DNA from 4 places in the Dorea longicatena genome. Region 2 is predicted to be linked to each of the others. Evidence: predicted binding sites of a transcription regulator. Region 2 holds the regulator's gene; each other region holds the start of a gene.
The links. The regulator Rex, encoded in region 2, represses fermentation and respiration genes when NADH is low (regulators of the CRP and FNR family bind a similar motif). The targets are predictions, from matches to a motif close to ATTGTTAANTANTTAACAAT.

Region 1: pckA (phosphoenolpyruvate carboxykinase (ATP)) is a predicted target of Rex. The motif match lies at 5,518-5,537, and genes of this name have one in related genera.
Region 3: NQ508_RS02920 (phosphoketolase family protein) is a predicted target of Rex. The motif match lies at 2,985-3,004, and genes of this name have one in related genera.
Region 4: NQ508_RS04260 (trans-4-hydroxy-L-proline dehydratase activase) is a predicted target of Rex. The motif match lies at 5,991-6,010, and genes of this name have one in related genera.

Annotation. Positions count from the first base shown of each region.
Region 1 is NZ_CP102280.1:792,304-800,808, forward strand. Features, by position in the region: gene NQ508_RS03830 (ABC-2 transporter permease) at 1-883, shown strand, start outside; gene NQ508_RS03835 (PHP domain-containing protein) at 1,153-1,986, shown strand; gene leuC (3-isopropylmalate dehydratase large subunit) at 2,086-3,360, shown strand; gene NQ508_RS03845 (3-isopropylmalate dehydratase small subunit) at 3,360-3,851, shown strand; gene thrC (threonine synthase) at 3,873-5,360, shown strand; gene pckA (phosphoenolpyruvate carboxykinase (ATP)) at 5,645-7,249, shown strand; RNA gene ssrS (6S RNA) at 7,331-7,512, shown strand; gene NQ508_RS03865 (SpoIID/LytB domain-containing protein) at 7,587-8,505, shown strand, end outside.
Region 2 is NZ_CP102280.1:1,409,852-1,418,356, forward strand. Features, by position in the region: gene NQ508_RS06615 (beta/alpha barrel domain-containing protein) at 63-1,454, shown strand; gene NQ508_RS06620 (GntR family transcriptional regulator) at 1,469-2,122, shown strand; gene NQ508_RS06625 (NADP-dependent isocitrate dehydrogenase) at 2,162-3,361, shown strand; gene abc-f (ribosomal protection-like ABC-F family protein) at 3,474-5,408, opposite strand; gene NQ508_RS06635 (redox-sensing transcriptional repressor Rex) at 5,574-6,215, shown strand; gene NQ508_RS06640 (bifunctional ADP-dependent NAD(P)H-hydrate dehydratase/NAD(P)H-hydrate epimerase) at 6,317-7,819, shown strand; gene alr (alanine racemase) at 7,822-8,505, shown strand, end outside.
Region 3 is NZ_CP102280.1:597,748-606,252, reverse strand. Features, by position in the region: gene NQ508_RS02935 (sugar ABC transporter ATP-binding protein) at 1-287, opposite strand, end outside; gene NQ508_RS02930 (ABC transporter permease) at 307-1,257, opposite strand; gene NQ508_RS02925 (sugar ABC transporter substrate-binding protein) at 1,357-2,514, opposite strand; gene NQ508_RS02920 (phosphoketolase family protein) at 3,030-5,405, shown strand; gene NQ508_RS02915 (LysR family transcriptional regulator) at 5,540-6,439, opposite strand; gene NQ508_RS02910 (carbohydrate ABC transporter permease) at 6,608-7,447, opposite strand; gene NQ508_RS02905 (carbohydrate ABC transporter permease) at 7,447-8,289, opposite strand; gene NQ508_RS02900 (ABC transporter substrate-binding protein) at 8,424-8,505, opposite strand, start outside.
Region 4 is NZ_CP102280.1:892,961-901,465, reverse strand. Features, by position in the region: gene NQ508_RS04285 (glycoside hydrolase family 2 TIM barrel-domain containing protein) at 1-190, opposite strand, end outside; gene NQ508_RS04280 (AraC family transcriptional regulator) at 390-1,253, shown strand; gene NQ508_RS04275 (hypothetical protein) at 1,486-1,611, opposite strand; gene NQ508_RS04270 (MBL fold metallo-hydrolase) at 1,613-2,449, opposite strand; gene hypD (trans-4-hydroxy-L-proline dehydratase) at 2,596-4,974, opposite strand; gene NQ508_RS04260 (trans-4-hydroxy-L-proline dehydratase activase) at 4,979-5,887, opposite strand; gene NQ508_RS04255 (hypothetical protein) at 6,066-6,215, opposite strand; gene yihA (ribosome biogenesis GTP-binding protein YihA/YsxC) at 6,253-6,843, opposite strand; gene lon (endopeptidase La) at 6,890-8,505, opposite strand, start outside.

The DNA.
Region 1 (8,505 bases), 620 kb from region 2:
GGAAATTATGGGGGCTTTGATCGCAACAGTTGTGGTAGGAGTAATCATAGCTTTGTTTGGACTGAAAATTGTAAGGGTGTTATCGGCACTTGTAGGACTGGCTGTGGGAGCAGTTATTGGAGCAACGGTAGGAGTGATTGCCGGCTTTGATATGACAAAAATGCTTGTGGCGGTTGCAGTGTGTGCGGTAATATTATGCGTTATGTGTGCGGCACTTCGCAAATTTGGAATCTTTATTATGACATTTTTCGGATCCTTCGGCACATTTGTTACGCTGCTTGAAACAAAGTCAGTGATAGTACTTGCTATTTGTGCGGTTATCGCTCTGATCGTTGCGATACTTACGGTAATTTTTGCTGAGTTTTTTGTTATATTTGTGACTGGCATCATGGGCGGTGTAGAGGCTGGAATGGCATTACCGTTTGTGTGTGGAATGACGAAGATTGGCTGGATCGGATATGTGATGAGTGCAGCAATCGCAGTGATCGGAATTGTAGTTCAGACGATGATGCAGTCCAGAAAGATTGGAAAGAAAGAAAAGATATTCTCAAAGAAGATCAAAGAACAGGTATCTATGGAGTCTGAGGTTGAAAAAGCAAGAATGCTTTTAGATGATGGAGAGCCGGAAGAAAGTATGGAAGCAGCCGGGGATAAAGAAAAAACGGATAATGCTGAAGATACAGATAAGGAAGAGACTGTGACAGAAATATTTGATCTGGATGATACGAAGCCAGATGAAGATAATCTGGACGACGATGAAGATGTTGTGACAGTTGAAAAAACGGATGAGCCGGAAGACGGATTTCTAGATGAAGATGATGTGGAGATTTTTGAAACAGATGATTCAGATGTTGTAGTTTTTCATCCTGACGATATTGATTAATGAAGAAAATCCGACACAGACGGTAATTTCTATATACGAATGTGATAAGAAAAACACCTGGTGCAGAAAATTAAAAACTGCATCAGGTATTTTTTATACCGAAATATGCAATAGAAACTGTTACCTACAGGCAGGATGTATTATTTTGACAGATCAGATTAAGAAAGATCAGATTAAGAAAGATATAAGAAAGCCGGGAAGCAGTTTCGTTGTAATTTAAGAGGGATGTGATATAATACTATTAAGAATAAAGTTAAGGAGGCTTACTTATGAAGATAGATATGCATTGCCATGTGCGGGAAGGCTCAGTGGACAGCCGGGTAAGCTTGGATGAATACATCACAACCTTGAAAGAAAAAGGATTTGACGGAATGCTGATCACGGATCATGACACTTATCATGGCTATCGTCACTGGAAATATCACATGAAAGGAAAGGTACATGAAGACTTCGTAGTTCTGAAGGGAATCGAATATGATACACTGGATGCAGGTCATATTATCTGTATCATGCCGGAAGGTGTTAAGATGCGTCTCCTGGAAGTGAAGGGACTTCCGGTGTCTGTGCTGATCGACTTTGTGCACAGACATGGTGGAATCTTAGGACCTGCACATCCATGCGGAGAAAAGTACCTGAGCTTTACGAATACCAGCAGATTCTATAAGTCACCGGAACTGATCAAGCGATTTGACTTTATAGAGGCTTTTAATGCATGTGAATCTGCAGAATCGAACGAAGGTGCAAGAAAGCTTGCGGAAAAATATAAAAAGCCGGGAATAGGGGGAAGCGATGCACACAGACCGGACTGCATCGGGACAGGCTATACGATTCTTCCGGAAAGAGTTACCTGTGAGACAGAGCTGATCGCATTGATACGGAGTAAAGCTGCGATTGAAGCAGGCGGAGTGCTCTATGGAAAGACGGCAAAAGACAAGATGGGACCGGCCCATAAAATTCTGACATATTCTTTCTGGTTCTATAACAAAGGTGGTGCGCTCCTTAAGAAACACAAAAGAACTCTGAAGGGGAAAATTGAAAATCCGGCTACTCCGATCGATCCGATTGAGATCCCATACCTGCATAATATCAAGAAACAGAAGTGAAAAATTATGCACTAAAATTTATAATTTCTTGCATGCCCTTTTTTACTGTGCTAAAATACAGTATAAAACTATGAGAAATCAAGGAGGTACAGGTTCGTTATGGGAATGACGATGACACAGAAGATACTGGCAGCTCATGCAGGTCTTGACAGCGTGACAGCCGGTCAGTTAATAGAAGCAAAGTTAGATGTAGTTATGGCAAATGACATCACAGGTCCTATGGCTCTGCCAATCTTCAGACAGATGGCAGACAAAGTATTTGACAAAGACAAGGTGGTACTGGTACCAGATCACTTTACACCGAATAAAGATATCAAATCAGCAGAGAACTCAAAATCGATCCGTGAATTTGCAAAGAATCAGGGACTTAGCTGGTATTTTGAACAGGGAAAATCAGGAGTAGAACATGCAATCCTTCCGGAGGCCGGAGTTGTTGCAGCAGGGGAATGTATCATTGGCGCAGATTCCCATACCTGTACATATGGTGCGCTGGGTGCATTCTCAACAGGTGTCGGAACAACCGATATTGCAACAGGTATGGCAATGGGAGAACTGTGGTTCAAAGTTCCAAGTGCGATCAAGTTCGTACTGACAGGAAAGCCTGGCAAATATGTAAGTGGTAAAGATATCATCATCCATATCATCGGTAAGATCGGTGTGGACGGAGCTCTTTACAAATCCATGGAATTTACCGGAGACGGAATCAAGAATCTTTCTATGGCAGACAGATTCACAATGGCAAACATGGCAATCGAAGCCGGAGCCAAGAACGGAATATTCCCGGTAGATGAAAAGACAGAAGAATACTTAAAAGAACATACAAAGAAAGAATATAAAGTGTACGAAGCAGATGGGGACGCAGAATATGAAAGTGTTGTAGAGATCGATCTTTCCGAAGTCCGTCCAACAGTAGCATTCCCGCATCTTCCGGGCAATGCGAAGACGATTGACGAGATCGAAGCAATGGAACCAATCAAGATCGATCAGGTCGTGATCGGATCCTGTACAAACGGAAGAATGGAAGATATGAGAAAAGCAGCTGCCATTCTTCAGGGACATACTGTTCATCCGGATGTACGTGTTATGGTCGTTCCGGCAACACAGAAGATCTACAAACAGTGTATCAGAGAAGGCCTTCTGGAAATCTTCGTAGACGCAGGATGTGCAGTCAACACACCAAGCTGTGGACCTTGTATGGGTGGACATATGGGTGTTATGGCAGCAGGAGAAAAATGTGTATCTACAACAAACCGTAATTTCGTAGGAAGAATGGGGCATGTAGATTCCCTGATTTATCTGGCATCACCGGAAGTAGCAGCAGCAAGTGCAATCGCAGGATATATCGCTAACCCAGAGAAAGTAGGTGACAAATAATGAAAGCTTTAGGACATGTTTTTAAATACGGAGATAACGTAGATACAGACGTAATCATTCCTGCAAGATATCTGAATTCATTCGATGCACAGGAACTTGCAAGCCATGCAATGGCAGATATCGACCCTGAATTTGTAAATAAAGTACAGCCTGGAGATATTATTGTTGCCAACAAGAACTTTGGATGCGGTTCTTCAAGAGAACATGCACCATTATGTCTTAAGACAGCAGGTGTCAGCTGCGTTATCGCAGAGACGTTTGCAAGAATCTTCTATCGTAATGCGATCAATATCGGACTTCCGATCATTGAGTGCCCGGAAGCGGCAAAAGCAATCGAAGCAGGTGATGAAGTAGAGATCGACTTTGACAGCGGTAAGATTTGCGACAGAACAAAAGGTACGGAATTCCAGGGACAGCCTTTCCCTGAATTCATGCAGAAACTGATCGCTGCAGGTGGACTTGTAAAATATACAAACAGCAAGAGAAAGTAATCATATAAGGAGAGCATTGGCATGGGTTTATATTACAAAAGTACAAGAAATTCGAATCTGAAAGTAACAGCATCTGAAGCAATTCTGCAGGGACTTGCCCCGGACGGTGGACTTTTTGTACCATCAGAACTTCCGAAACTGGATGTATCAATGTCGGATCTGAAAGGAAAGACATATCAGGAGATCGCATATCTTGTAATGAAACAGTTCCTGACAGATTTTACGGAAGAAGAACTGAAAAGCTGTATCGATAAAGCTTATGACAGCAAATTTGACACAGAAGAGATCGCACCGCTTGTAAAAGTAGATGATACTTATTATATGGAATTATTCCATGGTGCAACGATCGCGTTCAAAGATATGGCGTTATCTATTCTGCCACATCTGATGACGACTTCAGCAAAGAAGAATGATGTAAAGAATGAAATCGTAATCCTGACTGCCACATCCGGAGATACAGGAAAAGCTGCACTTGCCGGATTTGCAGATGTGGAAGGAACAAGGATCATCGTATTCTATCCTAAGAACGGAGTCAGCAAAGTGCAGGAACTTCAGATGGTGACACAGAGAGGCGAAAATGTAAATGTAGTAGCGATCCATGGCAATTTCGATAATGCCCAGAGTGGTGTAAAAGCCATGTTCGAGGATAAAGAACTTGCAGAAGAACTTGCGAAGAAAGGCTATCAGTTCTCATCAGCCAACTCGATCAATATCGGACGTCTGGTTCCACAGGTGGTATATTATGTCAATGCATATGCCAAACTTCTGGAAAATGAAGAGATTGAAGACGGTGAGAAGATCAATGTAGTAGTTCCGACCGGTAACTTTGGTAATATTCTGGCTGCATACTATGCAAAACAGATGGGAGTCCCAATCGATAAACTGGTATGTGCATCGAATGACAATAAAGTGTTATTTGACTTCTTCCAGACAGGTGATTATGACAGAAACCGTGAGTTTATCCTCACAACATCACCATCTATGGATATCCTGATTTCAAGCAACCTGGAACGTCTGCTTTATCGGATCAGCGGAGATGATGACCAGAAGACAAAAGATATGATGGAAGCATTAAAATCCACAGGAAAATATACAATTACAGAAGATATGAAGGCATGTCTTGATGATTTCGCAGCTGGATATGCGACAGAAGAAGAGTGTGCGCAGAATATCAAGAAAGTATATGATAAGACAGGGTATGTGATGGATACACATACAAGTGTAGCATCTTATGTGTGTGAATGTTATCAGAAGAACAGTGGAGACAATAAGAAATGCGTGATTGCATCAACAGCAAGTCCATATAAATTCGTGAAGAGTGTCATGAGTGCAATTGATCCGAAGTATGCAGATCAGGATGAGTTCAGTCTTCTGAAGGTTCTGGAAGAAACATCAGGACGTGAGATGCCGCAGGCGATCAAAGATATCCTGAATGCAAATATTCTGCATGATCTGGAATGTGATGCTGATAAGATGAAAGATACAGTGAAGAATATTCTGGAAGTATAGAACGTTTACAAAATGATAAATATATTTTCTGTATTGATAAAAATACATAAAATGCAAGATTTCGTGTGAAATCTTGCATTTTGTGCTTTTAAAACAAAAAATAGAATAAAAAATAAAAGTTTTAGAGAAAGAACTTGCAAAAACACATTGTGAAAAGATTGTTAAAGTATTGACTTTTGCGTAGAAAAATGCAATAATAAAACAAATGCTGTTGTGGGAGAATATAACAAGACTAGAATTTATAAATATACAGCAGCAAATAAAAGAAAAGAGGTTAAATGAAGATGGCTAAAATCGATTTAAGCAAGTATGGCATTTCAGGAACGACAGAAATCGTACACAATCCTTCTTATGAATTATTATTTGAGGAAGAGACAAAACCAGAACTCGAAGGTTTTGAAAAAGGACAGGAAAGTGAACTTGGTGCAGTCAATGTAATGACAGGTATCTACACTGGACGTTCTCCAAAAGATAAGTTCATCGTAGTTGATGAGAATTCAAAAGATACTGTATGGTGGACATCTGATGAATATAAGAATGATAACCATCCTGCAACACAGGAAGCTTGGAAAGCAGTAAAAGATATTGCGATCAAAGAACTTTCTGACAAAAAACTTTATGTTGTAGATGCATTCTGCGGAGCAAACAAAGATACACGTATGGCAATCCGTTTCATCGTAGAAGTTGCATGGCAGGCTCATTTCGTAACAAATATGTTCATCAAACCTTCAGAAGAAGAGCTTGAAAACTTTGAGCCAGACTTCGTAGTATACAATGCTTCTAAAGCAAAAGTTGAAAATTACAAAGAATTAGGACTGAACTCAGAGACAGCAGTAATGTTCAACATCACAAGCAAAGAGCAGGTTATCGTGAATACATGGTACGGCGGAGAGATGAAGAAAGGTATGTTCTCTATGATGAACTACTTCCTCCCACTTAAGGGAATGGCTTCTATGCACTGCTCAGCTAACACAGACCTGAACGGAGAGAATACAGCAATCTTCTTCGGACTTTCAGGAACAGGAAAGACAACACTTTCTACAGATCCTAAGCGTCTCCTGATCGGTGATGATGAGCACGGATGGGATGATAACGGAGTATTCAACTTTGAAGGTGGATGCTACGCTAAGGTTATCAACCTTGACAAAGAATCTGAGCCAGATATCTACAACGCAATCAAACGTAACGCTCTTCTTGAGAACGTAACACTTGATGAGAATGGAAAGATTGATTTTGCAGATAAGAGTGTAACAGAGAATACACGTGTATCTTACCCAATCAATCATATTGAAAATATTGTACGTCCGGTATCTTCAGCACCTGCAGCTAAGAATGTAATCTTCCTTTCTGCTGATGCATTCGGAGTACTTCCTCCGGTATCTGTACTGACACCAGAACAGACACAGTACTACTTCCTGTCAGGATTTACAGCAAAACTTGCTGGTACAGAGCGTGGAATCACAGAACCTACACCAACATTCTCAGCTTGCTTCGGACAGGCATTCCTGGAACTGCATCCTACAAAATATGCAGAGGAACTTGTTAAGAAGATGGAGAAGAGCGGTGCAAAAGCTTATCTTGTTAACACAGGATGGAACGGAACAGGAAAACGTATCTCTATCAAAGATACTCGTGGAATCATCGATGCTATCCTGAACGGAGATATCAAGAATGCTCCAACAAAGACAATCCCATACTTCAACTTTGAAGTACCTACAGAACTTACAGGTGTTGATACAGGAATCCTTGATCCTCGTGACACATATGCAGATGCATCTGAGTGGGAAGAAAAGGCAAAAGATCTTGCTGCAAGATTCATCAAGAACTTTGCTAAATATGAAGGAAATGAAGCAGGTAAAGCTTTGGTTTCAGCAGGACCACAGTTATAAGATCCACTAATGAATCTGATTAAAATCGGATAATGTTATAGGGTTGTAAAATCCATGTAAATGGGTTATAATAAGTGCAGTGGAAACCTGGAATGTTCGACACTCCTGTAGTTTTGAACCTACAATACTTTAAACGGGAGTCTTACATCTCTGTAATATGTCAGGCCATCGATTTTGCAGTGGAAGGCAGAAAAGCAGATGCGGATACCCACCTAGCTGGGTGCTAGGAGTCAGAATACAGGAACCGGCATTTTGGGGAATATACAAAAGATAAAAGACAGTCGTTTTTACGGCTGTCTTTTTTCGGGTATAAAGGGCGGAAAGAAAGGAAAGAAAATTGCGGAGACGGAATAAAAAGCATTACAGTATCTATATAGCATGGATTTTACTGTTATTGTGTGTGATCGGAGGCTTGAAAGCAGGCATAGAAGAAAGTGCTGTGGGAAAAGAGCAAACGCATTCTGAAATATCTATTCAGAGCAGATGGGAAGAATTACTGAAATCTGTATCTGAAAAGAAAAATGATAAAAAGAAAGACCAGAAAAAATCAGAGAGTACGGAGGCAGCACAGAAAAATATCAGGATATTGCTCATGACCGATGGATATAAACAGATTGTACATAAAGAATTAAAGGTCAGTGCAACGGGAGGTCTTATAATAGAAAAAACTGGTACCAGGGAAGAGACTGCAGAAAATGAGAAAATAACGATCACAAAGGAAGATGTCGGATTTCAGAATGGAAAAATCAGAGTAACAGCAAAAGATGGGGGAGAGATGGTTGTCAGCAGCATCAGGAGAGGATATGGAAATCCTTCTTATGCCGGAATACTGGATCTTTATGCAACATCAGAAGGAATAGTAATTATTAATGAACTTCCGGTGGAAAGTTATCTATGCAAAGTTGTTCCCAGTGAAATGCCGGCATCCTATCAGAAAGAAGCCTTAAAGGCACAGGCAGTCTGCGCAAGAAATTACGCGGAACGCCAGATGGAAGACTATGCTTATCCGGAATATCAGGCGCATGTCAATGACAGCACAGATTATCAGGTATATAATAATTCGGCACAGCAGGATGCATCCACAGAAGCGGTAAGGGAAACTGCCGGCGAGGTGTTAAAATATAAAGGTAATATTGTAACAACGTATTATTATTCAACATCTTGCGGAAAGACAACAACCATGAAAGCCTGGGGAACGAGTGAAAATGAAAGTAATGGATATCTTCAGTCGGTAGAAGTAAAAGATAAGAATGGAG
Region 2 (8,505 bases):
TTATACATGTTGAATTTAGTACTTTACTACGAAAAAATATTTTAGAAAGCAGGCGATGGAAAATGGAAAACAGGAAAGTATACCTGGATGATCATACAAATTTATTGCAACTGGAAGAGCACATGTACCCGTTGGTGGATGTGAAGACACCGAATGTATTTCGTAATCTGTTCCATTATGACGAGATTCCGAAAATCGCATTCAATGACCGAATTGTTCCGCATTGTATGCCGGATGAGATCTGGATCACAGATACAACATTCAGAGATGGCCAACAATCACGTGCCCCGTACAGTACTGAGCAGATCGTAACATTATATGATTATTTTCATCGTCTGGGTGGTCCGAAGGGAAAGATCAGACAGTGTGAATTCTTCCTCTATAGTAAAAAGGACAGAGACGCAGTCTACAAATGCATGGAAAAGGATTATAAATTCCCGGAGATAACAAGCTGGATCCGTGCGAGCAAGAAAGATTTCGAACTGGTGAAAGAGATCGGAATGAAAGAGACTGGTATTCTGGTAAGCTGTTCGGACTATCATATATTCTATAAACTAAAGATGACAAGACGTGAGGCAATGGAACATTATCTGTCTATCGTAAGAGAATGTCTTGAGACAGGAATCAGCCCGAGATGTCATCTGGAAGATATCACACGTTCCGACATCTATGGATTCGTCATTCCATTCTGTCTGGAACTTATGAAACTGATGGATGAGTATAAGATTCCGGTCAAGATCCGTGTCTGTGATACCATGGGATACGGGGTCAACTATCCGGGAGCTGTAATACCAAGATCTATTCCGGGAATCATCTATGGACTCAGAGTACATGCCGGTGTTCCAAGCGAACTGATCGAATTTCACGGACATAATGATTTCTATAAGGCAGTCAGCAATTCATCGACAGCATGGCTTTATGGTGCGTGCGGTGTGAACTGTTCACTTTTTGGAATCGGAGAGCGTACCGGTAATACACCACTGGAAGCGATGGTGTTCGAATATGCACAGCTTCGTGGCACACTGGATGGGATGGATACAACAGTTATCACAGAGCTTGCAGATTATTATGAGAAAGAGATCGGATATCATATTCCTTCAAGAACACCTTTTGTTGGTAAGAACTTTAATGTAACAAGGGCTGGAATCCATGCAGATGGTTTATTGAAGAATGAAGAGATCTACAACGTATTTGATACCGGAAAATTCCTGAACCGTCCTCCGCTTGTTGCAATATCTAACACATCCGGACTTGCAGGTATTGCACACTGGATCAATACATATTTTAAGCTGCCGGAGGACAAGAAAGTAGATAAGAACTCAGAACTTGTAAGTTCTGTAAAAGAATGGGTAGATAAGCAGTATGAAGAAGGACGAGTAACCGTTCTTACAGACGATGAGTTGATCAGAGTTATCGACGAAAACTGTAAGAGAATTGGTGTGGAATTGATATAGCAGAGGTGTTTTTAATGGAAGAATATCAGGACAGATCCTTACGAGGAAGAGTGTTCCGGCATCTGCGGGAAGATATTCTGAATGGGGTATATAAAAATCATGAAGAATTAAGGGAAGTAACAATCGGTGAAGAACTGGGGGTAAGCAGAACACCGGTAAGAGAAGCCTTAAGACAATTGGAGTTAGAAGGACTGGTTACGATCATTCCGAATAAAGGTGCGTATGTGACAGCCATTACCAGAAAAGATGTGAAAGATATCTATAAGATACGTTCGCAACTGGAAGGGCTGTGTGCCAACTGGGCAACGAAATATATTACGGATGCGCAGATTGAAGAACTGGAAGAAGTGATTCTTCTGTCAGAATTTCATTTGCATAAGAAAGGATCCGGACAGATTGAACAGATGTCAGAAATGGATGGTAAGTTTCATAAGATATTGTATGAGGCATCCAACAGCAGGATCCTGGAACATGTATTAACAGATTTTCACAAGTATGTACAGCTTGCCAGGACGATGTCTATTGAAGCACCGGAGCGTGCCGAGAAATCAATAGAAGAACACAGAGAAATCCTGGAAGCAATCAAGGCAAAAGATGCGGCAAAAGCAGAACAGCTTGCAAATGAACATATATTACACGTGATGGAAAATCTGCATCTGGAAGAATAATAAAAGATGCCGCGAACAGATAGAAAGGAGACAAATACCATGGCAAAAATTAAAATGACAACACCGATTGTAGAGATGGACGGAGACGAGATGACAAGAATTCTCTGGAAGATGATCAAAGAAGATCTTCTGGAGCCATATATTGAACTGAACACAGAATATTATGATCTGGGTCTGGAACATAGAAATGAGACAGATGATCAGGTAACAATCGATGCTGCTAATGCAACCAAGAAATATAAAGTTGCAGTAAAATGTGCAACAATCACACCGAATGCGGCACGTATGAAAGAGTACGATCTGAAAGAAATGTGGAGGAGTCCGAACGGAACGATCCGTGCAATACTTGACGGAACTGTATTTCGTGCACCGATTGTTGTAAAAGGCATTGAGCCATGTGTAAAAAACTGGAAAAAACCAATCACTATTGCAAGACATGCATATGGAGATGTATATAAAAATACAGAGATGAAGATTCCTGGACCTGGAAAAGTAGAACTGGTATACACGGCAGAAGACGGCACAGAGACCAGAGAACTGGTACACAACTATGCAGGACCGGGTGTTGCACAGGGAATGCATAACTTATGCGGATCTATTGAAAGCTTTGCGAGAAGCTGCTTTAATTATGCATTGGATACAAAGCAGGATCTGTGGTTCGCAACAAAAGATACGATCTCTAAGAAGTATGACCATACATTCAAAGATATTTTCCAGGAAATCTTTGACAAAGATTATGCCGAGAAGTTCAAAGAAGCCGGAATTACATATTTCTATACTTTGATCGATGATGCGGTTGCAAGAGTTATGAAATCAGAAGGCGGATATATCTGGGCATGTAAGAACTATGACGGAGATGTAATGAGTGATATGGTTTCTTCCGCATTTGGTTCTCTTGCAATGATGACATCTGTTCTGGTATCACCGGATGGAAATTATGAATATGAGGCAGCTCATGGAACTGTACAACGTCATTATTACAAGCATCTGAAAGGGGAAGAGACTTCTACAAACTCTGTAGCTACAATTTTTGCATGGACAGGTGCTCTTAGAAAACGTGGTGAGATGGATGGAAATGCCGAATTGGCAGCATTCGCAGATAAGCTTGAAAAAGCAACCATTGATACCATTGAAGAAGGTAAGATGACGAAAGATTTGGCATTGATCACGACACTGGAAAATCCAACCGTATTGAACAGCGAAGGATTTATTAAGGCAATTGCTGAAAAATTAAAATAGATAATATATATCTACAGGACCTGCCACCGGCAGTTCCTTACGAATGCATGGCAATATAAAAGCCCGCCCCAGAAGCTTTCTGGAGCGGGCTAAAAAGTTGCAAATCAGGCGTTTAAGCGTCTTCTGCTAATTCCTCCCATTTCATGTATAATTCTTCTAATTCTTCCGCTATTGCGGCTTTTTCTTTTGCAAGTTCCTGGCATTTTACAGAGTTGGTGAAGATATCTTCCTGAATCATCAGGGCATCGATCTCACTATCACGGTCTTCCAGTTCGCCGATACGTTCTTCAGTCTTTTTAAGCTCATTCTGACGTTTGCGAAGTCTTGCCTGGGCTTCCTTTTGCTCCTGCCAGCTGAGTTTTGACTCGGATACATTCTTGTCTGTACTGTTATCTGAAACGGATGAAGGTGTAGAGGCTTCTCCGGCATATGCAGTAGTGAGTTCTTCTTTTTTCTCCAGATAATAGTCATAATTTCCGATATAATTTACAAATGTATGATTGACAAGATCCAGAATCCGTGATGCAGTTTGATTAATGAAATAACGGTCATGAGAGACATAAAGTACAGTACCGGTATAATCATTCAAAGCATTCTCAAGGATTTCTTTGGATGCGATGTCCAAATGGTTGGTCGGCTCGTCGAGGATCAGGAAATTTGCTTCAGAGAGCATCAGTTTCGCAAGAGATACACGTCCGCGTTCCCCACCGCTCAAAGAACTGATCTGTTTGAAGACATCATCACCGGTAAAAAGAAATGCTGCAAGCACATTCCGGATTTCCGTATTCGTAAGAGTCGGATAATCATCGGAAATCTCGTCAAAAATTGTTTTTTCCATATGAAGGACATGATGTTCCTGATCGTAGTAGCCAATCTTAACATTGGAGCCAAGTGTATAAGTACCGGAATCAGCAGATACCACTCGGTTTAAGATCTTAAGAAGCGTAGTCTTTCCTGTTCCGTTATCACCGATTACTGCGACATGTTCACCACGTTTGATCTCGAGATTAACGTCTGTAAAAAGTTCCTGTCCGGGGAAAGATTTGCTTAAATGTTCAATAGTCAGAACATCATTGCCACTTACACAGGATGGTTCCAGTTTCAGATGTATATCTGTATTAACTTCTATCGGTTTTTCGATGGTCTGCATTTTTTCCAACATCTTTTCGCGGCTTTCGGCACGTTTGATGGATTTTTCGCGGTTGAAAGAACGAAGCTTTTCGATAACCGCTTCCTGATGCTTGATTTCCTGCTGCTGGTTAAGATATTCCTTCAGGCGTATGTCGCGAAGCTGCTGCTTCTTTGCTGCATAGTCGCTGTAATTTCCCATATAAGTACGAAGTTCTCCAAGCTCGATTTCAAGAACTTTAGTGACAACTTTGTTCAAAAAATAACGGTCATGAGACACGATCAGCACAGCTCCCTGATAGTTTAGAAGATAGGTTTCAAGCCATGCAATTGAATTCAGATCCAGATGGTTGGTTGGCTCATCAAGAAGCAAAATGTCTGGTTTCGTTAACAGAAGCTTGCCGAGAGATACACGGGTTTTCTGTCCTCCGGAGAGAGTGTCGACGGGTTTGGTGAAATCATTTTCCGTAAATCCAAGTCCCTTTAACACACCGGTGATCTCACTTTCACAAGAATAGCCATTCTCACGTTCGAAAGCGGCCGTAAGGCGGTTGTAAGTTTCCAGACGGTCGTTCAAGGCGTCGCCGGAGAGATGCTTAAGTTCCATCTCGATCTCGCGGATACGGCGCTCCATAGCGATTATATCGGCCTTTGCGGTGCGGACTTCTTCGTAGATCGTATTACCGCTTTGCATCTCTTGATGCTGGGCAAGATAGCCAAGTGTCTTACCTTTTGTCAGGATGACGTTGCCGTCATCCGGGGCTGATTCGCCTACAATCATTTTGAGCAGAGTGGACTTACCGGCACCGTTCGGTCCGACAAGAGCTGCTTTTTCGTGATCTTCTATATGGAAGGATCCATCTCTGACGATGAGGTGTTCACCGAAAGATTTCTGGATCCCGTGACATGCTAATATCATATATTTCCTCCTGAGTTATGGATAATTGATACGTTGGTATTCTCAAAATGCATTTACACATGCTACTTTATTATAACGGAAATTGCATAAAATTCAACAATAGTTTGACAATAATCTTTCAATTTTATATAATTATTTTAGACTATGATTGGAAGGGTGAAAACATTGGAAGAAAGAGAGATTTCTCGTGCGGTCATAAGAAGATTGCCGAGGTATTACAGATATTTGGGCGAACTGTTGGAAAATGGTGTAGAGCGGATTTCTTCGAACGATCTGAGTAAGCGGATGAAAGTAACAGCATCCCAGATCCGTCAGGATCTTAATAATTTCGGAGGATTCGGACAACAGGGATACGGTTATAATGTTAAGTATTTATACACAGAGATTGGAAAGATATTAGGATTGGAAGAAGACCACAATATTATTATCATTGGTGCAGGTAATCTTGGGCAGGCACTGGCTAATTATGCAGCCTTCGAGAACCGTGGATTCATTCTGAAAGGAATCTTTGATGTGAATCCAAGACTTCAGGGAGTATCCATCCGTGGAGTTCCGATCCGTATGATGGATGATCTGAAAACGTTCGTTCAGAATAATGAGATTGATATTGCAGTTCTGACGATTCCGAAAGAGAAAGCAATTGAAGTTGCGAATATGCTGGTTGAGAACGGAGTACGTGCGATCTGGAACTTTGCACATACAGATTTGAACCTTCCGGATAATGTTGTTGTTGAGAATGTGCATCTGTCAGAAAGTCTGATGCAGTTGTCATACAATATCAGTCGTTACAAAGAGGACCATAAATAAACTATAATACAAGAAAGCGTGTAGGAGTAGTCTGGAATACGGACATATTTTTACACGTTCTTTTGTTGCAGAGATATATCTGATGGGAGATGAATGAATATATGAAACTTCTGGTTAATGCTGCGCAGATGAAGGCTGCCGATCAGTACACGATTCAGGAACTGGGCATCGCATCACTAGAATTAATGGAGTGTGCGGCAAATGCCTGTGTACAGACGATGCAAAGTGAGAATCTGGATCTTTCTTCTGTCTGTGTGGTATGTGGATCAGGAAATAATGGCGGAGATGGATTTGCCATCGCCAGGATCTTGAAGAATATGGGGTGTCCTGTGGATACTTATCTGGTCGGCAATCCAGAGCATTGTACACCGGAGACACGGGAACAGATAAGACGTCTTAAAGAATGTGGTGGTAAGATCACAGAAGATATCCCGCAGGATAACAGCTACAGCATAGTGATAGATGCCGTGTTCGGAGTCGGACTGAGCCGTAAGATTGAAGGTACATATCGTCAGGTGATTGAACGTATGAATCAGATGCAGGGTACAAAATTTGCAGTAGATATCCCATCAGGACTTTCAGCCTCTACGGGATGTGTGCTTGGTTGTGCATTCCACGCAGATGATACAGTGACATTCGAGGTGAAAAAGATCGGCCTTGAACTGGCGCAGGGCAGAGCATATGCAGGAAGAGTAACAGTAGCAGAGATTGGCATTTCGCATGAGCCGTTATTACAGGATGCAGATGTGATCCATTCTTTTGAAAGAGAAGAATATCGTAGAATGCTTCCGGAAAGACCGGAAGATTCTAATAAGGGAAGTTATGGAAGGCTTCTTGTGATCGCTGGAAGTAAGGGTATGGCAGGTGCGGCATATCTGAATGCCCATGCGGCTTATATGACAGGAGCCGGGCTTGTCAGAATCTATACACCAAAGGACAACCGCGAGATATTGCAGACACTTCTGCCGGAAGCGATCATAACGGCTTATGATGAATTTAATAAAGAAGAAGTACTAAAGCTTCTTAAGTGGGCAGACGGTGTGTGTATTGGTTCCGGCATTGGAAGAAGTACAACATCGGAGAAGTTATTGCGGACGGTTATAGAGTACGTGGATGTTCCATGCCTGATCGATGCAGATGGGTTAAATCTTCTGTCAGATAACAAAGATCTTCTTGATCGGCTGGCAGACCGGAAGTTCATATTTACGCCGCATATGAAAGAGATGTCTAGACTTACAGGCATCCCTGTGGAAGATCTTAGAGAAGACCGGATACAGATCCTGAAGAAATTCGCTGACGGATATCAGGTAACCTGTGTATTAAAAGATTCCAGAACACTGATCGCAGATAAGGCAAATGAAATCTGCCTGAATCTTACCGGGAACAGTGCGATGGCAAAAGCCGGTTCGGGAGATGTGCTGGCCGGTGTGATCGCAGGCTTTATGGTGCAGGAAAAAGATACGAAAAAAGCAGCCAGATTAGGTACATATGTACATGGTTTGGCCGGTGACCTTGCAAAATTTGAAAAAGGCGTATATAGTGTAATGGCAAGAGATCTGATAGAATATATCAGTAAAGCATTAATGAAACTGGAGGATGAATAGCAGTGAAACATTATACAAGAGTTTTAGCCAGAGTCGATTTAGATGCGGTTGAATATAATATAGAGATGATGAAGAAAAATATTCAGAAAGATACACAGATGATGGCAGTCATCAAGATGGATGGTTATGGACATGGTGCCGTTCAGATTGCAAAGCTTCTGGAACCCAAGGATTATATCTGGGGTTATGCAGTAGCTACGCTGGATGAAGCTATTTTATTAAAAGATGCATGTTTGAAGAAACCGGTATTGGTTCTTGGATGCATTTTCCCGGATCAGTGGGATACGATGATCCGCAATGAAGTACGTATGACTGTCTATAGTTATGAGATGGCAAAAGAAGTGTCAGAGCTTGCAGAAGCCATGGGCTGTAAAGTCTATGTACATATTAAGCTTGACACTGGAATGGCAAGACTGGGATTCCAGATTACAGAAGAGAATGCCGAAGAAATCGCAAAGATCAGTAAACTGCCGAACCTGGTAATGGAAGGAATGTTTACACATTTTTCCAAGTCTGATGAAGCAGATAAGACATTTACCAATGAGCAGCTTGATAAATATCTCTGGATGAAAGAAGAACTGAAAAAAAGAGGTGTTACGTTCCAGTATTATCATTGCTCCAACAGCGCAGGTATCATTGATCTGAAAGAAGCGAATATGGATATTGTACGTGCGGGTATCACTACA
Region 3 (8,505 bases), 810 kb from region 2:
GTCAGTCCGGAAAGAGTTCCAAGTTCCTGTACGATGATAGAAATACCTTCTTCATTTGCTTCTACCTGGTTCTTCGGATGAACTTCTTTTCCATCCAGAATGAACTGTCCACTTTCCAGTGTATAGATTCCTGTCAACATATTTGTCATTGTTGATTTACCGGATCCATTTTCACCGATCAGTGCGTGAACCTCACCTTTATTGATATTAAATGACACATCTTTCAACGCCTTCGTGATACCGAAGTTTTTAGAAACATGTTTTACCTGTAATCTCACTTCACTCATTGCTGTCTTCCTCCTTCTATTACTTGACAATCTCGCCTTTTGTAACCTTTGTTGTCAGAGTAACGATAATCAGCAGTGCAAATCCTGTAATAACGTCCTGGATCGCTGTAGGAGCACCAAGTGCGATGAAACCGAAGAAAATAATATTGATTACGAATTCACCGATGATAATAGCCTGCAGCGGCATACCATATTTCTTAAATGCCAGACCGAAGAAACATCCCATAGTCGGTACGAAGTTTCGGCTCATAGATGCCATACCGGTAACCGCTACCATTGAAGAACCATAACTGATTGTCAGAATTGCCATTACTCCAAGGAATGCACCACTTAAGATGAATGCAAGTACCTTGTATTTATTAACATTAATACCCATGTTCTTGGCAACGAACTCATCACTACCAATTGCATAAGTATAAGTTCCGATTTTAGTGTAGTTTAAGAATATGTAAGCAACAACGCATGCTACCAATGCAAGGATAATATCCCAAGGCATACGTCCGAATGCTCTTAAGTGTGCCGGAAGTGTCTGTTCCACACCACCTGCCATGTAGTTTGCTAACGACTCATAGATGAGCGCCAGACCTGTTGTAACGATCATAGATGGAATTCTTAATTTTACATAGAAGATTCCGTTTAATAAACCAACGATAGTGCCTGTAAGAATACCTCCGACGATCAGTCCGAAATATCCTAAATTAAATTTTGTTGCCAATACGCAACCAACGATTGCGGAAAGCATGATATTTGCACCAATAGAGAAATCGAACATTCCCATTACCATTACGAAATAGAAACCAACCGCACCTACAGTGGCAATCAGACTGGCCTGAAAGTAATTGAGCATATTGGAAAATGAGCCGAAGTTATGTGGTGTCAATATTTTAAAGATTACCCAGGAAACAATTACAAGACCGATCAGGATTACATATCCCATTGTCTTTCCTGAGAGTTTTTTAGTAGTGCCCATATTATCTACCTCTTCTTATTATCTTTTTAAAAGGGAAGGTGGCATCGCCTTTCTTGCGACGTCACCCCCCAAATCATTTTCTGTTATCTTGCGTCCGGTTTATTTACCAGCACGGCTTTCTGCATCAGCGATAGATACGCTTGCTGCAGTTGCTTTCAGCTCTTTCAGACTTTCTTTAGACATAGCTACTAATTCATCGTCTGTGTATGGAAGCTGATCTACGAAATATTTCTCATATGCTGCATAGTCATCTGCTGATGATACATACAGGTATGGGAATGGAACATCTTCGAATTTACCAGCGAAGTCTTTGTAGTTACCTTTGACTGCATTGTAAACCATCATGAATGCGATCAATGGGTCACAGAAGTGTCCACCGGATTCACCGGCCATTGATCCATTCTGAAGTCTTTCTCCAAGGTCTGGAAGGAAGTCTGTAGAAACGATATCGATGTCCTGAGTCTTTCCTGCTCGTTCAACTGCTGCGATTGCTCCCTGAAGTGGATCTCCACCACCACCAGCTGGGATCAATGCATCAAGCTTAGGATCTGCTGCCATTAAAGCTTCAGCGGCTTTTGATCCACCTTCTGAAGTTGTACCAGCGTACTGTGGCTCAGAAATTTTTGCTTTGTCGTCTGGGTTTTCTTTGTTCCATTTTTCAACTCCGGCTTTGTAACCTTTCCATCTTCCGAGCCATGTAGCATCTCCCTGCTCCCAGCCGATAAGACCGATGTTACGATCGCCTTTATCAAGAAGGATCTTAACAAGTTCTGCACCGTTTGCAGGTTCATCTTCATGAACTGCTCCGATGTAGTAAGCGGAATCTTTTGCTGCTTTGTAGATATCTGCACTGTCTTCTTTGCTGATTACACGGAAGAACTGTGCAAGATATACTTTATTATCATTACATGTCTTGATTGCTGATGTCATCTCTGTATCAGATGAGTTACAGATGATGATTCCCTGGCATCCTGCTGCTGCTAACTGCTCTACAGAAGCTGTAACTTTCTCAGATACATGTCCCTGGTCAACATACTGTACTTCTACATCCAGTGCTTTAGCTGCTGCATCCAGCATCTTCTTACACTGTGATCCAAGAACGTCTGTTGAAGACCAGATAGAAACTCCGATTTTAACCTTTCCTGATTTGCTGCTCTTGTTACCTGAGCCACCATTGCCGCTTCCACATGCAGCAAGTCCAACTACCATTGTTGCTGCCAGAAGAGCTGCTGTTACTTTTTTGAGAACTCTCTTCATAATGTCTCCTCCGTTTTCTATTTATTTGATGATTCAATTATATACTTAACCTGTCCGGTTTCGCAATAAAATACAACCATTTTTTCTCACAAAGTTGTATCGTTGCAAGTTGTTTTCCATTGCTTTTATGTGTGTTTTTCTATCTTTTTGTGCGTTTTGACAGTCTTAGCCGCTATAATTGTGAACAAAAAATGAATTTTTTGTGCACTTTTTGGCTTTTTCTTCATATTTTCTTTAGAAAGCAATACAACTTTCATTTTTCCATTTACTTGTATTGTTTTTGACAAATATGTCGAATTAGATTGTATTTTATTTTTCGTTCGCTCTAAATCCTTTTCGAACTAAATCCTTTTATTATATGTAGATACTTCTCTTCCTTTGTATTTTTATCCGTACATCCATATCAAAAACTTATAATCTTAATGCATAATTGCTATTTTACGTATTGTTCTTATTATGATATCCTACATTTGGTTAAATAATTAACACAAAGTTTTTATGAAAGAGGTAAGAATATGGAAGACACAAAAACATGTCTTGAGAAGCAGCCGTTATCTCAGGAAATGCTTGAAAAGATGAATGCTTACTGGCGTGCTGCCAACTATCTGTCAGCCGGTCAGTTATATCTTCTTGACAATCCGCTCTTAAAAGAGCCACTTACAATGGATCAGATCAAGAAAAAAATCGTTGGTCACTGGGGAACTGTCCCAGGACAGAACTTTATCTATGTACACTGCAACCGTGAAATCAAACGTTATGATCTGGATATGATCTTATTATCAGGTCCTGGACATGGCGGAAACTTCTTAATTGCCAATACATATCTGGAAGGTTCTTACAGCGAAGTATATCCGAACATCAGCCAAGATGAAGAAGGTATGAAGAAGATGTTCAAGCAGTTCTCATTCCCATGTGGAGTTCCGAGTCACTGTGCACCAGAGACACCAGGATCTATCAACGAAGGTGGAGAGCTTGGATACTCTATCGCTCATGCATTCGGTGCTGTATTCGACAACCCGGATCTGATCGCAACTGTTGTTGTTGGTGACGGTGAAGCTGAGACCGGACCGTTAGCTACTTCATGGCAGTCTAACAAGTTCCTGAACCCAGTTACAGACGGTGCTGTACTTCCAATTCTTCATTTAAATGGATATAAGATCAGTAACCCTACTATCTTCTCTCGTATTTCCCACGAGGAAGTTGAGAACTTCTTCAAAGGATGTGGATGGAAACCTTACTTCGTAGAAGGCGATGATCCGATGACAATGCACAAGAAGATGGCAGAAACAATGGATACTGTTATCGAAGAGATCAAAGCAATCCAGAAAAATGCACGTGAGAACAATGATCCAGAACGTCCGGCATGGCCAATGATCGTTCTGCGTACACCAAAGGGATGGACTGGACCAAAGGTTGTAGATGGACAGCAGATCGAAGGATCTTTCCGTGCACATCAGGTACCACTTACAATGGAAAGTCCAGAACATCTGGAACTCTTAAAAGAGTGGCTGGAAAGCTATCATCCGGAAGAACTCTTCGATGAAAACGGACACCTGATCCCAGAACTTGCGGAACTTGCACCTAAGGGAGATGCCCGTCTCGGAGCTAACCCACATGCAAATGGTGGATTATTATTAAAAGACTTAAGACTTCCTGATTTCCGTTCTTATGGAATCGAAGTTGAACCAGGTAAGACAAAGGCTCAGGATATGATCGAACTTGGTGGATATATCCGTGACATCTTCGAATTAAACGAAGAGAACAAGAACTTCCGTATCTTCGGACCTGACGAAAGTATGTCTAACCGTTTATACAAAGTATTTGAAACACAGAACCGTGACTGGAATGCCGGACTTCTTGACACAGACGATTGTCTTGCAAGAAACGGACGTATCATGGATGGTATGTTAAGTGAGCATATGTGTGAAGGATGGCTGGAAGGTTATCTGTTAACAGGACGTCACGGATTCTTCGCAAGTTACGAAGCATTCATCCGTATCGTTGACTCTATGGCAGCTCAGCATGCAAAATGGTTAAAAGTATGTAACCAGCTTTCATGGAGACAGCCAATTGCTTCTCTTAACTTCATCCTGACATCAAATGTATGGCAGCAGGATCACAACGGATTTACACATCAGGACCCAGGATTCCTGGATCACATCGCTAATAAAAAAGCAGATGTTGTCCGCATGTATCTCCCACCGGATGCTAACTGCTTACTCTCTTGCTTCGATCACTGTATCAAGAGCAAGAACTATGTCAACGCTATCGTAGCTTCAAAACACCCAAGCTGCCAGTGGTTATCTATGGAACAGGCTGTTAAGCACTGTACGCAGGGTATCGGTATCTGGGATTGGGCAAGTAACGACTGTGGTGAAGAACCAGATGTTGTTATGGCTTGCTGCGGTGACACACCAACTCTTGAAACAATGGCTGCTGTTACAATTCTTCGTGATGAAATGCCAGAACTCAAGATTCGTGTTGTTAACGTTGTTGACCTGTTCAAGATGGAATCAGATCACAAACATCCACACGGATTAAGTGATGCAGAATATGATGCAATCTTTACAAAAGATAAACCGATCATCTTCGCATTCCACGGATATCCGACACTGATCCATGAACTTACATACGAACGTAACAACCACAATATTTCCGTTCATGGATATCAGGAAGAAGGAACGATCACTACACCATTCGATATGCGTGTACAGAACCAGATCGACCGTTTCAACCTGGTAAAAGATGCTATCATGCACTTGCCACAGCTTGGCAACAAGGGATCATTCCTGATCCAGAAGATGAACGACAAGCTGGTTGAGCACAAACAGTACATTGCCGAATACGGACAGGATCTTGAAGAGATCCGTAACTGGGAGTGGCATAAATAAAAAAGTCCTCTATTGATTAGTTTGTTTTAATATAATAAAAGCCCGGAAGCTTACAATATTTTACTCCAATTCGATACCTTTATCTTTTATCTGATCATTATTGATCATCCGAATTTATGTAAGCTTCCGGGTTTTTACATTTCTTTTTCTTTCAGGAATTTCTGAAATTCTTTTGCCGCGATACTTTGCGGATATTCCATGTCGTAGATCAGTATGATATTACGTTCCGGCAGCTTTTCTTTCACTTTGATCTCAAATACCTGTCCGGACTTAAGTTCCGAATCTGCAAATTCCGCCGGGATGAAACCAAGTCCCAGATTGTGCCTTACCGCCGGAAGTATCATATCCGTCGTTGCAAGCTCCATATCCGGTGTAAATGTCAGACTGTTCTTTTCAAAATATTCATTTAGAAAACGTCTGGTAATCGTCTCTGCAGTCAGACTGATCCACGGATAGGACACCAGTTCCTTAAGCGAGACCTCTTTCCCATCATCCTTTAATTCTCCAAATCTGTTTCCACTGATCAGGATATCATGATATTTTCTCAGAATCTTCATCCGAAGAGGTTTTGCTACCTGAAGGTTCGCCGATACAAATGCAAGGTCTACTTTTCCTTCTTTTACTGCATTCACCGACTCTGTCGTACTGTTATTCAGAATCTTAAACCTCACATTCGGATACAGGCTGTTGAATTCTTCCATTGCCTGAAAAAGATAACAGTGAAGTGCCGTCTCCGTAGCGCTGATATAGATCGTTCCGTTCTCCAGCGAGATCAGATTACTCAGATCATTCTCTCCTTTGAAAAACTGGGCACATCCTGCCGCTACATATCCATAAAATGTCCGGCCTTCCGGAGTTAGCTGCATTCCGGTCTTACTCCTCGTAAATAAGCGGCAGCCAAGTTCATTTTCCAGTTTGTGTATGGTACGCGTGACTGCCGGCTGGCTGGTCTTCAGTACCGTTGCCGCCTTGGTAAGATTTTCATATTTTGCTACATAATAAAATATTTTGTAATATTCAAAATTTGAATTCATAATAAAAACTACTCCTCTTCATCTCTCACTATATTTTAAAAAATAAGTGAAAAATGTCAAGTGATATCTTCCTTCTCCACCGCTGTCAACTTTTTTTATATACTTTTACATATTCAAAAAGAGATCTGACATATCCAAATGCCAAATCTCTTTTTTGTTCTTATCTTATTAACCTTTTACAGCTCCGGCTGCAACACCTTTGATAATATGCTTCTGACAAGCCAGATAGAAGATAACTACCGGAATTACCGCAAGGATCAGCGCTGCCATAACAGCACCCATATCTACACGTCCATAACTTCCCTTCATATACTGGATCGCAATTGAGATTGTCTTATACTTATTCAGATCCAGTACCAGGTATGGAAGCAGGAAGTCGTTCCAGATCCACATCGTCTCCAGGATTCCTACGGAAATGTATGTCGGCTTCATGATCGGAAGTACAACAGAGAAAAAGGTTCGAAGTGGTGTACATCCGTCGATCATTGCTGCTTCTTCAATTTCCAGTGGAATAGATTTTACAAATCCGCAGAACATGAATACTGCAAGACCTGCACCAAATCCGAGGTAAATGATGATGATTCCCCAAGGTGTACGAAGACCGGTACGGTCAGCTACCAGCGATAAGGTGAACATAACCATCTGGAACGGAACAACCATGGAAAATACGCAGAGTAAATATAACAGTTTTGTAAACTTACTGTTTACTCTTGTAATATACCATGCACACATAGAAGTACATACAAGGATCACAAGTACGGAACCAACTGTGATAAATACAGTCCAGCCGACTGCACTCAGCAGTTCATATTTGTCAATTGCGGACAGGAAGTTATCGATTCCTACCCATGTCTGCTTTGTCGGGAGTTTGAATGGTTCTTTGTTGATAAATACTTTATTTTTAAATGAGTTGATCAGCACGATCAGGATCGGCATGATATATACAATACCGATGATCGTAAATGCACCTGTTCCAAACCAGCTTAATTTACTTGTCTTTTTCTTCATTACTGCTGTACCTCCTTAGAACGTGTTGCACGTAACTGGATCATACCGATCACAACTACGATTGCAAAGAAGATGACTGCCTTCGCCTGTCCGACTCCTTCCCATCCGGTACGTCCGTAGAACGTATTGAAGATATTAAGCGCCATCATCTCAGACATCTTAGACGGTTCACCGGCTGTCAGGGACAGGTTCTGATCGAATAACTTGAATCCGTTTGTAATTGACAGGAACATACAGATCGTGATCGATGGCATCATCATCGGGATTGTTACCTTGAATAATGTCTGGATCTTATTTGCTCCGTCAATCTCTGCTGCTTCAATGACATCACCAGGAATAGACTGAAGACCAGCAATATAGATGATCATCATATAACCGATCTGCTGCCAGCTGACCAGAATGATCAGTCCCCAGAAGCCATACCACTCATTCAGAGCAAGTGCGGTACCATATCTGGAAAGAACTCCGTTAAAGATCAGCTGCCAGATATATCCAAGTACGATACCACCGATCAGGTTCGGCATGAAGAAGACCGTACGGAAGACATTTGTTCCATGCATTTCTTTTGTCAGTGCCATTGCAAGTGCAAATGCTATGATGTTAATGATCAGAAGAGATGCAATCGCGAACAGTACGGTATACCAGAATGAATGACGGAATGCCGTATCTTTCAGTGCTTCTATGTAATTTGAAAATCCTACGAATTTCGCGTCTGTTACGGTTGTAAATTTACAAAATGAAAGCCAGATTCCCATAATAAAAGGAACGATAAAGCCAAGAATAAATGCAAAAAACGTTGGAAGCACGAAAATCGGCATATAACGTTTGATGGATTTTTCCATAATAAATTCCTCCTTCCATGCAGAGAATCTCCGCTTCATTTCCCTGCACTTTTTCATAAAAGCGGCGGGTGTTTCTTGCAACCGCCCGCCACTACTCACTTCATATAACTATTTTGATTGTTACATTTTTATTTTTATTTTGCTGCTGCAGCTTCTTTTGCCCATCCGTCAACGAATGCTGTTGTAACTTTTGCCCAGTTTGCATCTGTCGGATCT
Region 4 (8,505 bases), 520 kb from region 2:
CCTGAATGTCATAGATGCTGTTAAAATACTGAAATTTCCAAGTTCCATTCAATAACTGCATACGATCTGACTCTTCTCTGTGTTCCACCAAGTTATCCATTCTTCTGGATGCCGGAATATAATAGGCTCTGGCTGGCATTGTGTTTTCGTGCAGTACGCTTAGATTTTCATAATAACGTGGTACGATCATAAATAGCTCTCCTCCAATACATATACTTTTTTGTTCTTTGTTTTCCTAAAGCAAACCTTATACTTTACTTTTTGTTTACGTTCCTTAGTTATGCTATATATAGCTTATCCTAATTCGCAAAATATGTCTATGAATTGGATTAGACAAAATATGCACTAAATGATACAATGATAAAAAGTACGAAAAGAGGTGCTGTCCTATGTATTTGAACACCGGTTATTTGAACCACTCACATATGGATTTCAAAGACAAAAGTCGTCCGCTGATTGTCGGTAGCTGTGGTACTTACCGTCTTTCCAGACATCCCAAACTTCCGACCTACCGTCCAAGGGGTCGTCTGGATTATCAGATTATATATATCACTGCTGGTTGTGGACATTTTCATTTTGATAATGTAAATAATGAAACGATTGTTCCAGCCGGCAACGTTGTACTGTACAGACCGAAAGAACTCCAAAAATATGAATATTACGGAGAAGATAAGACAGAAGTATACTGGATTCACTTCACAGGAAGCAATGTAAAAAATATCTTACGTCAATATGGGTTTCCGGATAAAGAACATGTCTTTCAAGTTGGTACATCTAATGAATATGAACAAATTTTCAAGCGTATTATTATCGAGCTCCAACGCTGTCAAGATAATTATGAGGAAATGCTTGTCCTTTTGCTACGTCATCTTCTGATCAGTTTCCACCGGGAACTGACAAGAGAGCACATATTAAAAAATGAATACCTTGATCATGAGATGGATAATGCTGTTACCTTTTTCAGTGAAAACTACAATCAAAATATCAATATTGATGATTATGCTGCCTCACGAGGCATGAGTGTCAGCTGGTTTATCCGAAATTTCAAAAAATATACCGGTTCTACACCAATGCAATTCATTGTGGGAATCCGCATCAACAATGCTCAGATGTTACTTGAAACAACAACTTATTCCATCAATGAGATTTCTAAGATTGTCGGATATGATAACCAGCTTTATTTCAGCCGGCTTTTTCACAAGCTGAAAGGATATTCGCCAAGAGAATACCGAAAAATAAAAAATAGGTTATGAAATCTATAATGTCATAAAAACTAAATGTCAAAAAAGGATGCCAACGAATCAAAGCAGATTACGTGACATCCTCTTCTTTTTATTAGTGCTATTTTATAAATTCAACCGAATAGTAATACATGTACTCATTATCTGTATCTATATGCTCCCCTGCAATATCCTGTATTGGCAATGAGCTTAACCCTTTTTCTCCATAAATAATTCTGCATATTATAGTCATATTCTCCACAGGTCACTGCATTTCTACCTTCTCTTTTACTGTCTCATTACTTCTTGAACTATGTGTTTTCTTCTCTTCACACCTGATCATCATAGTAATGCACAGCATACTTACACCTACAACTGCTTTCCAATTCATACTAAATCTCTATCCTGCATCCCGTATTCAGGGCATGTACCATATTCCCAAGTTCTCTTTTCATAATTCCAAATGCGATCATTCCGGTACAATGTCCGGTATAAACCTTTTCTACGCCCAGTTCTTTCAGTTCTCTTGCTACTTTTACTACTTCATCCACAGGAATCCCAAGGGTATCCAGTCCAGAAAGCTTCATCATATGGAATCCTCCTATGACGGCATATATTTTCTTTCCTGCAAATGCGTTCTGCACTTCTCTTACAATATTGGCAATACCGCCATGAGAGCAGCTGTTAAATATCACAAGTCCCTTTTCTGTCTCAAATACGATACTCTGCTCATGTGCAAAATCATCTGCAATGAATTCATCGCCCACTTTGCGGTACATATGTGCTCTGCGGCCCATTCCATCCAGATTTTCTGTCGAATGCGGCACAACCCAGACTCCTTTTTCCACTTCACATACTGTATGTAATGTATGGAATCGTTCTTTATACGCCTCCAGAAGCTGCACCGGTATCCCTATATATTTATCACCGGTTTCTGTACGGAAATAACAATTTTCCGCAGAAGTGTCCTGCATATAAACTTCCGCCTTATCATTTTCTTTGAAAAATGCTTCAAATCCTCCACTGTGATCGTAGTGGGCGTGTGATAAGAATGCGGTATCTATGTCTGCCAGACTAATCCCCAGTTCTTTTGCATTCTTCGCAAATAACGTACTGGCTCCGGTATCCAGAAGATACTTCTTTCCATCATATTCGATATACACTGACAGGCCGTGTTCTCCATAAAGCCGGCAGCTGGTGCTGTTTTCTACTAATACTGTTATTTTCATCTTTATCATCCTCCATTCTTCCATATGTTCTTCTCGATTCTATATCCTTTATCCCCATGATAACACATTTTTCACTTCTGAACATATCCAAAAAAGAGCCCGCAAAACGCGGGCTCCCCAAAATCATATTTTTACTTTTGTTAATCTTATTCGAATGACTGTTCTGTACGGTTGATAATCTCATCCTGTAACGGTTTGCTTAAGTTACGGAAGAAGTCACTGTATCCTGCAACACGTACGATCAGATCTCTGTAATCATCCGGATGTTTCTGTGCTTCGATCAGTGTCTGTCTGTCGATAACGTTGAACTGTACATGATGTCCATCCATTGCAAAGTAGCTGCGGATCAGACTCGCCATATTCTCCAGTCCCTTTTCTCCTGCTACTACATCAGGTGTGAACTTCTGGTTCAGAAGTGTTCCTGCTGTTGCAAGATGATCCATCTTAGCGCAAGATTTGATAACTGCTGTAGGTCCGTTTACATCGGCTGATTTCTCCGGTGAGATACCTTCTGATACAGGGATGTTAGCCTTTCTTCCGTTAGCAGTTGCTCCGATTACTTCTCCAAAGTATACGTGGCATGTTGTAGGAAGCATATCTACTCCGTACTTTCCGCCTCTCATAGTCGGACGTCCTGTGATCAGATCATGATACAGGTTGAATACATCCTGCATGATAGAATCTGCATAGTCATCGTCATTACCATATTTTGGAGTCTTATCATGTACCATACGGAAGATTGCATCATAACCTTCAAAGTTGTGATCCATTGCTTCAAGCAGTTCTTCCATTGTGAAATTCTTCTTATCAAATACGTTATATTTTACAGCTGTGATACAGTCTGTAACAGTTCCGATACCTACACCCTGGATATAGTTGGTGTTGTATCTTGCTCCACCTGCATTGTAATCTTTTGCATTGCTGATACAGTCATTTGTAACAACTGACAGACAAGGTGCCGGCATATTCTCAGCATACAGTTTCTCGATCACGTTGTTTCCACGAATCTTGATATCGATGATATATTTTAACTGTTTCTGGAATGCATCCCATAATTCGTCATATGACTTGAAGTCTTTTGCTTCACCAGTCTTAAGACCAAGCTGTTTGCCGGATTCTTTATCAAATCCATTATAAAGTGTCAGTTGGAATACCTTAGGAATGTTCAGGTATCCTGTCAGGATATAAGCCTCACTTCCCCATGCTCCTGTCTCAACACATCCTGAAGATCCGCCGCGACGTGCATCTTCCAGAGATTTACCTGCATTAACAAGCTCCATGGTCTGTGCTTCTGTATTATAGAATGCCGGCTGTCCCCATCCTTTTCTTGAGATCTCACATGCTCTCTTTAAGAAACGTGCAGGAGTCTTCTTGCTGATGGTTACGTTAGAGTTTGGCTGTACCAGTTTCATATCATCCATGCAGTCAAGGATCAGATAGCTGACTGCGTTAACGCCGTCTTTACCATCCGGTGTAACTCCACCTGTATTGATATTTGCAAAGTCTACATATGTAGCACTTTCTTTTAATGTGATACCTACTTTAACAGGTGCCGGCTGGTTGTAGAATTTTACCCATAAGCACTCTAAGAGTTCTTTTGCTTTGTCATCATCCAGAATTCCTGCTTCTGTATCTGCTTCATAGTATTTGATCAGATGCTGATCAAGACGTCCCGGACTGAATGCATCCCATGGGTTCAGCTCTGTTGTAACTGCCAGATGTGTGAACCAGTATAACTGGATTGCCTGCCAGTATGTCTGTGGTGCATGTGCAGGAACAACTTCCAGGTTAGCCGCAATCTGTTTTAATTCCTCTTTACGTACCGGATCAGCTTCTTTTTCAGCCATCTCCAGTGCTAATTTGTGATATCTCTCACCAAGGATGATCACTGCATCACAGGAAATATCCATGGCTTTTAATTCTTCCATCTTGTCATATGCTTCAGGATCATTCATGAAATCAAGAGCATCCATGGATTTTTTGATCTTCTCTTTATAATCCATGTATCCTGTTGTGAATACCTGTTCACCACCACATGTATGTCCCGGTCCTCTCTGCTCCATGAACTCTGTGAACATACCTGCTGAATAACAGTCGTTCCACTCTGGAGTCATTGCTGCGAGAAGTTTCTCTCTCATGCTTCGTCCCTTCCAGAATGGGATGATCTCTTCTGCCTGGAGTTTTCTGTCTTCTTCTGTTGTATGGAAAGATACCAGATCACGTTCGCTCATGACTGTCATATCTTCTACGCTGTGACAGCACAGTTCCGGGAATGTAGGTGATGCCTGTGGATCTTTTCCTTTCTCTCCTACGATCAGTTCTCCCTCTCCCAGATACAGTGTCTTTTTAGAGAAATACTCTTTTAACACCATAGATCTCATAACCGGGATAGAATACTTTCCGTCATTTTCTTTGTAAAATTCTGTCTCGATTTTTGCTCTTTCCAGATCGATATGTACCGGGGTGGTAACACTCAGCTCTCTTAACTTCTGGATTCTTTCGTTCATGCCTCTTTTTGCTGCCATTGTTTTAACCTCCTATCTTTGTGTTTGAAAAGCCTGCATCCTGGAAAAGTTTTACAAACCCTTCCATTTCTTCTTTTGTCGGTGCACTCAAGTCGTTACCTTTATATTCCATATCCAGCTTTGGATATTTACTGCTTCCTGTATTGTGATACGGCAGTAAATTCACCTGTGCCGGGTGGATATCATGTTCTTTCAGGAAACGGATTGTTTCATTCATATTCTCTTCGTTTCCATTTACTTCCTTAACGGTAGGGATACGGATATAGATCCTTGCCCCTGCGTCAGAAAGCTTTACAAGATTATCTAAGATTAATTTGTTGTCTACTCCAATGTATTGCTTATGCAATTCCGGATCCATGACCTTTACATCATATAAGAATGTATTAACATATGGAAGAATTGCTTCAAATTTCTCATACGGAACATATCCGCATGTATCAATTGTAAGCGATACTTCTTCTTTCTTCAAGGCTTTTGCGATTTCAAGTATATAATCGGTTGACATTGCCATCACTTCACCGCCTGAAAGTGTAACGCCCCCGCCGGACTGCTCATAGAACATCAAATCCTTCATCAGTTCTTTTACCAGTGCCTTCACCGGATATTTCTGTCCTACGATCTCACGGATTCCCTGTGTACAGAAATTCTCACACTTCCCACAGAGTGTACATAACTTCTTGTCAAGCTTTGGTCTGCCTTCCTCCATAGTAATCGCATGGTTCGGACAGACTTGCGCACATGCACCACATCCGGTACATTTCTCTCTGTCGTATTGAATCTCCTGTTCAAAGCGCTGTGTCTCAGGATTATGACACCATACACACTTCAATGGACATCCTTTAAAAAATACGGTAGTACGGATTCCGTCACCATCATGAATAGAATACTTCTGGATATTTGTTATAAGATCCATGATATTCTCCTTTCTTCTCATCGAACTTGCTGTTTTTCATTTGTTTTTGCTATATTTAGACCAACGTTCGTACTATAGTCTAATCATAACAAAAGAAATAGAGTTTGTCAAGACTTTGACAAACTCTATTGTGATATTTCAACATTTTTATTCTATGTATGGCAATATATTTTTTCTTCTACAGGAACAATTTTACACAGGCAATCGCAATTGATGCAACTGCAACGATCCGCTTCAACATCTTCTGATTGATCCTCGTCGCATTCTTACTTCCGGCAAACACACCGATTCCGTGAGCGATCAGAAGTACCGGTAACAGTACATACATTCCTTCTGTTCCGGCCGGGTATCCGCCGCTTTATGCATTAAACGTTAAGGAACTGACTCTCCACCAGCTCCCATATCTCATCCCGTCCTTGTTTCGTCACGGATGAAAATGGAATCACAATGGTTCCAGGCAACACTCCCAGACCTTCTTTTACGATCTTGATCTGTTTGTCTTTCTGGCTGCGTTTGATCTTGTCAAGTTTTGTTGCGATGATCACCGGATTGAAGCCCTGTGACACGATCCACTCATACATCATCTTGTCATTACCGGATGGTTTGTGACGGATGTCGATCAGAAGGAAGACAACTTTCAGCTGTTTTGATCCATGCAGATAACGTTCGATCAGCTGTCCCCATTTGATTTTCTCCTGTTCGGATACCTTCGCATATCCGTATCCCGGGAGGTCTACCAGATATAATTCTTCATTGATATTATAGAAGTTGATCGTCTGTGTCTTTCCCGGTGTTGCGGATATTCTCGCGTAAGATTTACGGTTCATAAGTGCATTGATCAGGGATGACTTTCCTACGTTGGATTTCCCTGCAAATGCGATCTCCGGGAGTGTATTCTCCGGAAGCTTGCTGGTGATTCCACATACGGTTTCCAGGTTAATATTTCTGATTATCATATATTTCTCCTTTGATTCATCTCCTGACCTGTGTCAGAAGATCTGACTATACGAGTGCCTCTTTGAGCACCTCATCCATGTGTGTTACAAATTTTATCTCCAGTCCCTTTGTGATCTCTGTAGAAATTTCTTCTACATCTCTTTCATTTTTCGCCGGGACAAGTACGGTCTTCATTCCCGCATTCTTGGCAGCCAGAAGTTTTTCCTTTAAACCACCAATCGGAAGTACTCGACCGCGCAGTGTGATCTCTCCTGTCATGGCAAGATCTGCACGTACTTTTCTTCCTGTTACTGCCGACATGATTGCAGTCGCCATCGTAATGCCGGCAGACGGTCCGTCTTTCGGAACCGCTCCTTCCGGAATATGGATATGTATATCGTGTTTCTTGAAGAAGTCATCTGCAATATCATGTTCCTTGCTTACCGAACGGATATAACTGATTCCTGTTCTTGCGGATTCTTTCATGACATCACCAAGCTGGCCTGTCAGAAGGATCTCTCCCTCTCCCGGCATCACATTCACTTCAATCTGAAGGGTATCGCCTCCAACGCTGGTCCATGCAAGTCCACGCACGATGCCAACCTCGTCTTCTTCATTTGCCATCTGGTAGCTATATAGTTCTTTTCCAAGATAATGTTCCAGATTTCGTTCTGTCACATGTGTCGATGTCTTCTTTTTCTCCAGAATTTCCATCGCTACTTTACGGCAGATGCCTCCGATCTTCCGCTCTAACTGACGGACACCGGCTTCTTTCGTATAATTTCGTGCCATCTTCCAGATTGCATTCTTACTAATCGTTACCTGATCTGCTTTCAGGCCATGCTTTTCGATCTGCTTCGGAATCAGATGTTCCTGTGCGATGTGAAGCTTTTCATTTTCTGTATAACTGGTTACCTCGATCACTTCCATACGGTCCAGAAGCGGTCTTGGTATTGTCTGCAGACTGTTTGCCGTTGTGATAAATAACACCTCTGACAGATCCATCGGTACTTCCAGATAATGGTCTACGAACTTATTATTCTGCTCTCCATCCAGTACTTCCAGAAGTGCAGAGAATGTATCTCCCTTATAATCATTGCTGACCTTATCGATCTCATCTAGCAGCATCAGCGGGTTCTTAACTCCTGCCTGCTTTATTCCATTTGCAATTCTTCCCGGCATTGCACCTACATAGGTCTTTCTGTGACCGCGGATTTCTGCTTCATCACGGACACCGCCCAGTGAGATTCTGACATATGGCTTCTTCAGAGCTCTGGAAAGAGATTTCGCAATGGATGTCTTTCCGGTTCCCGGAGGACCCACCAGACAAATGATCGGTGCTTCTCCTTTTTTCGTAAGCGCACGCACTGCAAGATATTCCAGTACACGCTCTTTTACTTTTTCCAGACCATAATGGTCCTCATCCAACACCTGTCTTGCAAATGCAATGTCTTTGTGTTCTTTACATGTCTTATCCCAAGGCATCTCCAGCATCGTTTCGATATAAGTACGGATTACTCCTACTTCTGCCGGAGAATTCATCGAATTACGGAAACGCTTGATCTCTTTATTCAGCTTTTCTTTTACTTCCTTCGAAGCCTTCAGTGCATCCACTGCCTGCTGGAACTCATCGGCATCTGACATCGTATTGTCATCACCTAGTTCTTCACGGATCACTTTCA